Regions from separate parts of the Paracoccus sp. UBA5162 genome, predicted to be linked through region 2. Evidence: riboswitches for the same ligand, from Rfam matches in the RefSeq annotation. Region 2 holds a riboswitch; each other region holds the start of a gene.
What was found. Region 2 has a riboswitch for cobalamin ahead of B4A72_RS15705 (aromatic ring-hydroxylating oxygenase subunit alpha). Riboswitches for the same ligand answer to the same signal wherever they lie in the genome.
Positions count from the first base shown of each region.

Region 1 (2,314 bases), on a different contig from region 2:
GATGACAGCGCCGCTTGCCATGTCCGGCCCTATCGACACCGCCTGTGTGCGATCCGACCGCGCCCGCGGCAACGCGCCGCTTTGCGGCTGCATCCAGCAGGTCGCGGACCAGACCCTGTCGCGTTCAGACCAGCGCCGCGCGGCCGCGTTCTTCCGCGATCCGAATCAGGCGCAGGCCGTGCGGATGTCGAAACGCGATGCCGACAACGCGTTCTGGGCGCGCTACAAGCGTTTCGCCGGCAGGGCCGAGGCCCTTTGCCGCTGACGCATGCGGATCACGGTCCTGACCGGCGCGGGCATTTCCGCTGAAAGCGGCCTGGCCACCTTTCGCGCCGGCACGGGATTGTGGGAACGGCACCGGATCGAGGATGTGGCGACACCGGGGGGTTTTGCCCGCGACCCGGCGCTGGTCCATCGCTTCTACAATGAACGACGGCAGAAGGCAGCCGGCGCGCAGCCCAATGCTGCCCATCGGGCCCTGGCCCGGCTGTCGCGGAACCATGACGTGACATTGGTGACGCAGAATGTGGAAGATCTTCACGAACGCGGCGGCTGCGCCGATGTGATCCACATGCATGGCCGCCTGAGCCGCGCGCGCTGTGCCGCCTGCGGGGCGTGCTGGGATGCGCCGATGACGATGACATCCGAGGACGGCTGCCCCGGCTGCGGGGCAAGGCGGACCCGACCCGACATCGTCTGGTTCGGCGAGATCCCCTGTCACATGCAGCGGATCTGGCAGGCTTTGGCGCATAGCGACCTTTTCGCAGCCATCGGAACGTCGGGAAATGTCTATCCGGCCGCCGGTTTCGCCCGGCACGCCGCCCGGATGGGCGCGGAATGCGTCGCCCTCAACCTGGAAGCCGGCGCCAATGCTCCGGACTTCGACCGCCAGATTCTGGGCCCGGCCTCGCGGATCGTGCCCGAGTGGGTCGCCTCGCTGCCCGCCTGAGGCGAAATTCCTTGCGCCGCGACGGCCCGATCGGCTATGCCCCGGGCTGCCTCGGTTCCGGGTTCGCGCCCGGTGAAAAGGGAACGCGGTGCAATTCCGCGGCTGCCCCCGCAACTGTCAGCGGAGAGCGAGGCCGGAGAATGCCACTGTCCGCCGAATTCGCGGATGGGAAGGCCCGGCCAAGCCTTGACCCGCAAGCCAGGAGACCTGCCCAGGCGATCACCCCAAGGACATGCGGGGCGCATGTGCTTGACGGATCGTCCGTTGTGGTGATGTTCGCCGTCCGGAAAGCCCTTCCGGACAGACCGCATCCCGCCCCGGCATCCGTCCGGGCGACCCGGAAGGGACATCATGAAACGCCTAGCCATCCTGGCCGCAATCGCCGCCGCCCCCCCCGCCCTTGGCCAGCAGACGCCGTATGTATTGCCGGAAATCACCCTGACCGCCAATCGCGAGCAGACCGAAATCGGTCGCTCTGGCAGTTCGGTTTCGGTAATCGGTGCGGCCGCGCTGGCCGATCGCACCGCCCAGCCGATCGCCGACAGCATCGCCGAACTGCCCGGCGTGGCGATCCGCCAGTCCGGGCCGCTGGGCACGACCGGCGCGCTTCAGGTGCGCGGCGCACCGCCCGAATATACGCCGGTCCTGATCGACGGAATCGACGTTTCGGACCCGGCGGCGGGCCAGCCCTATTTCGATATCGGCGGACTGATCACGGCCGGCGTCGGCCGGATCGAATTGCTGCGCGGCACGCAATCGGCGCTTTACGGATCGCGCGCCATCGCCGGCGTGTTGTCGATCGACACCATGCGCCCGACCGAGGACGGATTGCGCCAGAATTTCGCCATCGAGGCCGGCCAATACCAGACCTTCGCCGCAAGCTACGGCGCGGCTCTGCGCCGTGACGGCACGGACCTGGCCTTCACCGCCAGCCGCGTGACCAGCCAGGGATTTTCCGCCCGCGACGAAAACGACGGCAACTTCGAGACCGACAGCTACAACGCATCGCGCCTGTCCTTCTATGCCGCGCGAGAGCTGCAAAATGGCGGCAAGGTCGGCATCAACGGCTTCTGGGACAAGAGCCGCGCCGAATTCGACGAATTCGGCGGCGACATGACCGGCACGCCGGGCGACGAATACACCACCCGCAAATCCTACGGCCTGCGCGCCTTCGCCGAGGTCACGACCGGATCCATCGATCAAAGCCTTGCCCTGACCCGCTATCGGATCGACCGGAGAAGCTGGTCGAACGGCGTCGAAACGCCCTTCATCGGGTCCCGCACCAAGGTGTCATGGCAGGGCGCGACCGACCTGGGCACGACCGGCGCACGCGCGATCCTTGGCGCCGATACCGAGAAAGAGAAG
Region 1 covers NZ_DHXG01000002.1:64,439-66,752, reverse strand. Annotated here, with positions in the region: gene B4A72_RS00460 (hypothetical protein) at 1-265, shown strand, start outside; gene B4A72_RS00455 (NAD-dependent deacylase) at 269-949, shown strand; cobalamin riboswitch at 985-1,178, shown strand; gene B4A72_RS00450 (TonB-dependent receptor plug domain-containing protein) at 1,301-2,314, shown strand, end outside.
Region 1: linked by a shared signal. The riboswitch ahead of B4A72_RS00450 (TonB-dependent receptor plug domain-containing protein) and the one ahead of B4A72_RS15705 (aromatic ring-hydroxylating oxygenase subunit alpha) in region 2 are both predicted to bind cobalamin.

Region 2 (2,314 bases):
GCTGCGGACCGAGCGGGGTCACCCGGAATGTGATCGAGTGATCGGGCAGGAAATGGTTCCACGTCGTCGGATAGTGGAATTTCAGCAGCGCGCCCGCGTCGTCGAAGGGCACCCGACCCAGCCGGCGTCTCACGGCCGGATCGCCGGTCATGGTATAGCTTTTTGCCCCGACCTTCAGCGGCATCCGGGCAAAGCGGTATTGTCCGCTCTCCGCGATGCGGAACTGCGCGGGCATTCCGGCCGCCTCGCAACGCCGGAAATGCGCCTGAAGATGGGGCGGGGGGCCGCCTTCCTCGATTCCGCTGATCACCGGATCGTCGGGGAAGGTGCGGCACAGGGCCGGGTGGTTGCCGCCGCAATGATAACATTCGCGGTTGTTTTCCCAGACCAGCTTCCAGTTGCCGTTCTCGATGATGGTCGATTGATGGGCGATCTTGGCCTGATCCAGATCGTGCGACGCCAGATAGGGCTGGGCCATGGCGGCGAAGGCGTCGAAATCCGGGGCCTCCTCGGCCAGGCACAGATAGACCAGCCCCGACACTTCGCGGCAATGGATCGCCTTCAACCCGTGTTTCGTGGCATCGAAATCCGGCCCCATGTCCCGCGCCCAGATCAGGCGGCCGTCCAGTTCGTAGGTCCATTGATGATAGGGGCAGACCAGTTTCGGCACGTGGCCCGAAGCGCCCTTGCAGATGATCGAGCCGCGATGCCGGCAGGTATTGTGGAACGCCCGGATCACCCTGTCCGCGCCGCGCACGATCATCAGCCGGTAGGCGCCGACCTGATGGGTGACATAGCTTCCCGCCTTGGGTAGCGCGCAGGACGGTGCGGCATACAACCAGTCGCGATAGAAAATCTGTTCCAGATCGATCGCATGAAGATCGGCATCCGTATAGAACGCCCGTTCCAGCGAATGATTCGGTTCGCGCCGGTTCAGCAGGTCGCGTGCTTTGGCCTCTGCGGTCATGGCCTCTTTCTCCGTTGCCGGACATCTCCGGCGATATGCTGAGGGGCGCGGCAGACGGGATCGGCCCCGCGCCGATGAGATGGCGCGACGCAGGATCGCCTCTGCCGCCGCCCGCGGTTTGACGTCATGTCTGGCTGGTTTCCGGACTTGGGGCTTCGGCCATGCCGCCGACCCGACGCCTTCCCGGAGGCTTGACTCCAGTGGCTCTTGTCGTGGCCGTTCGCTCCTTACCGTTGCGGGGGCAGTTCCGGATTTTCACCTGCTTCCCAATTATCGGCCTTGGCTCGAGTTCCGCGGCCGCACCTGACATCTGGGCGCAGAATAGCTGCGCGAGATCCGCCCGATACGCCGGTTGCGACATTAGGCCGCCCGAAACAGACTTTCGCCGGGGGGGCGATGGCCGGGGGGCGGCCTGCGCAACCCGATTCCGCGGCCGGTTGCATCACGGATCGCGGCCCATACCGCCATGCGGGCGGCCTGCCGGGGCGCAAGGACAACGCGCCTTCGGTTCCGGGCCTGCGGGACCGATCCGTTCGAGCCGGAATCCAGAGCCGCGCGTCAGCCCCGCCGCTTTTCTGGCGGAAGGGAATGGGAGTCGAACCCACCCGGGACAGGCTCGCTGCCCCAACCGGATTTGAAGTCCGGCCGCCCCACCGGGGACGATTCCCTTCCATCGCGCTGTTCCGCCGTGCCGAACAGATCCACCCTGTGGGGATTGATGCGACGCAAATCGCCGCGGCGCAAGGTGACCCCAAGGCGATCCAGAAAATCCAGGATCTCGATGGCGACCTTGCGTCCGTTACCCATCCTGTCGCGGAAGGCAGGGGCGCCGAACCAGCCGTCTTCGGTCTTCGCCGCGACATCGACCGCGATAGCCACCATTTCGGCAGTGACGGTGCGGGCGAAGAAATGGTCATGCGCGATCTGGTCGGTGCGCCCCAGCTTCTGCGTCAGCTTCAGCACCCGCCGCACCTCGCGTTCCTCCACACCCGTCTCGGTCGCGAAATCGCGGACGCGCGGCGGGCGGAAACGGCCATCGCCTGTCAGGGCCGGGACGATGCGCAGCCACAGCGCCTCATCCTCGGGCGACAGGCGAACCTCGTGACCGGGCAGGCGCAGAAAGGCACCGTCCATGACCGCGCGCCCGGCCCCGGCCTCGTCGCGCAGAAAGGACAGGAATTCGGGCTTGGGCAGGCGCGGCGTCAGCGCCAGGCGCAGTTTTTCGCGGCCCAGGCCCGCCATGTCGGGGTTCTGTTCGTGAAATCGGGCCAACGCCTGTTGCAACTGCGTCCGCAGCCCGTCCAGGTGATCGTGCGACAGGGCCAGATCGCCCAGGATGACCGCGCC
Region 2 covers NZ_DHXG01000098.1:2,843-5,156, forward strand. Annotated here, with positions in the region: gene B4A72_RS15705 (aromatic ring-hydroxylating oxygenase subunit alpha) at 1-967, opposite strand, end outside; cobalamin riboswitch at 1,083-1,289, opposite strand; tRNA gene B4A72_RS15710 (tRNA-Sec) at 1,544-1,639, opposite strand; partial or broken gene selB (selenocysteine-specific translation elongation factor) at 1,700-2,314, opposite strand, start outside.

Region 3 (2,314 bases), on a different contig from region 2:
CAAGCGCCTTGCCCAGCGTGCCGGTCAGGATCGCCACCCGGTCCGCGACCCCGTGCAGCGCCGGCGTGCCGCGCCCGCCGGGCCCGGTCAGCCCGACCGCGTGGCTGTCATCGACCACGACCGTTGCGTCATGGCGTTCGGCCAGATCGCAGATCGCGGGCAGATCGGCGATCACGCCATCCATCGAAAACACGCCGTCGGTGACGATCACCCGGTTGCGGGCATCGCCGGCCTCGATCAGCCGCGCTTCCAGTCCGGCCATGTCGTTGTTGGCATAGCGCAGCCGGCGCGCCTTGCACAGCCGGACCCCGTCGATGATCGAGGCATGGTTCAGCGCGTCCGAGATGATCGCGTCCTCGGGCCCGAGGATCGTCTCGAACAGGCCGGTATTGGCGTCGAAACACGAGGAATAGAGGATCGCGTCCTCGGCCCCCAGAAAAGCCGCGATGCGCGATTCCAGTGCCTTGTGTTCCTCTTGCGTGCCACAGATGAAGCGGACCGAGGCCATGCCGTAGCCATAGCGGTCCAGCGCCGCATGGCCGGCGGCGATCAACTCGGGATGGTCGGCCAGGCCCAGGTAATTGTTGGCGCAGAAATTCAGCACGGTGCGGCCGGCCCCGACCTCGATCCGGCCCGACTGCATCGAGGTGATGACGCGCTCGTCCTTGAAAAGCCCGTCCTTGCGGATCTGGTCCAGTTCGGCGGTCAGACGATCGGTCAGGGTCATGTCGCGCTTCCTTCGGCCAAGGCGCCGTTCTGCGCCCGGTGATCCGGGCATTGTCGTGCGGATGCCTAGCGCGAAAAGTCGAGATTTGCCATATAGGCCGGAATTGCCGAAAGCCCGGCGACGCCGCGGCCTGATCGCTGCCCCGGAGGTCAGGAATTTATTTTCCATCGGATCCACACAAGATATTGACGCCCCGGCCCCGGACATGGCTAAGTGATGTGGCTATGGTGTCCCTGACTCGCGTCAGGGGTGAAAAGGGAAGCCGGTGAAAGTCCTGCGCTGCCCCCGCAACTGTAAGCGGCCTGCACGGCTGATGATGCCACTGGAGCGATCCGGGAAGGCCAGTCGGGCGAAAGCCGCAAGCCAGGAGACCTGCCATGGCGACGACAACGACACCGGACGGTGGGTCCGGCGGCGTAGGTCCGGCCATGCGCCCTGCCTGCCCGTCACTCTCGGTCCGGAAAACAGGAACAGAGGGCAAGACCATGACCATCACCGTTTATTCCAAACCCGCCTGCGTGCAATGCACCGCCACGACCCGCGCGCTGGATGCGCGGGGGCTGGATTACAGCGTCATCGACCTGACCGAGGACGAGGATGCGATGCAGCGCGTTACCGCACTTGGCTATCGTCAAGCGCCGGTGGTGATCGCGGGCGAGGATCACTGGGCGGGCTTCCGGCCCGACATGATCGGCCGCCTGTCCTGAGGCGCAGGTGGCCGGGCTGGTCTATTATTCCTCGGCCTCGGGCAATACCGCGCGGTTCGTTGCCGGGCTGGGGCTGGCGGCGGAACGTATCCCGATCCGTCCGGACAGCGACATGCCCGCCCCGGCCCGGCCCTATGTCCTGATCTGCCCGACTTTCGCGGATGGCGAGGGGCGGGGCGCGGTGCCCAGGCAGGTGATCCGCTTTCTGAACGATCCGGGCCGCCGCGCGGGCCTGCGCGGCGTCATCGGCGCGGGCAATCGCAATTTCGGCGCAACATTCGCCCTGGCGGCCCGCGTCATCTCGGAGAAATGCCAGGTTCCGGTGCTGTATCGATTCGAGCTGGCGGGAACCGAAACCGATCTGATCCGCGTCCGCGCGGGGCTGGACAACATCATGGGACTGGAATGCTTGACACCGTAAAACCCGATCTCGACTATCATGCGCTGAACGCGATGCTGAATCTGTATGACGCGGACGGGCGGATCCGGTTCGAGGCCGACCGCATGGCCGCGCGGCAATATTTCCTGCAGCATGTGAACCAGAACACGGTCTTCTTTCATTCGCTGGACGAAAAGCTGGGCTATCTGGTCGATGAGGGCTATTACGAAGCCGCCGTGCTGGACCGGTATTCCCGCGATTTCCAGCGCGCGATCTGGGACGCCGCCTATGCGCGCAAGTTCCGCTTTCCGACCTTTCTGGGCGCGTTGAAATACTACACCAGCTACACGCTGAAGACCCGCGACGGGCAGCGCTATCTGGAACGCTACGAGGATCGCGTGGTGATGGTCGCGCTGACCCTGGCGCGGGGGGACGAGGCGCTGGCCATGCGCTTCATGGACGAAATGCTGTCAGGCCGGTTCCAGCCCGCCACGCCGACTT
Region 3 covers NZ_DHXG01000057.1:12,545-14,858, reverse strand. Annotated here, with positions in the region: gene B4A72_RS08745 (glycine C-acetyltransferase) at 1-727, opposite strand, end outside; cobalamin riboswitch at 936-1,121, shown strand; gene nrdH (glutaredoxin-like protein NrdH) at 1,213-1,434, shown strand; gene nrdI (class Ib ribonucleoside-diphosphate reductase assembly flavoprotein NrdI) at 1,442-1,855, shown strand; gene nrdE (class 1b ribonucleoside-diphosphate reductase subunit alpha) at 1,840-2,314, shown strand, end outside.
Region 3: linked by a shared signal. The riboswitch ahead of nrdH (glutaredoxin-like protein NrdH) and the one ahead of B4A72_RS15705 (aromatic ring-hydroxylating oxygenase subunit alpha) in region 2 are both predicted to bind cobalamin.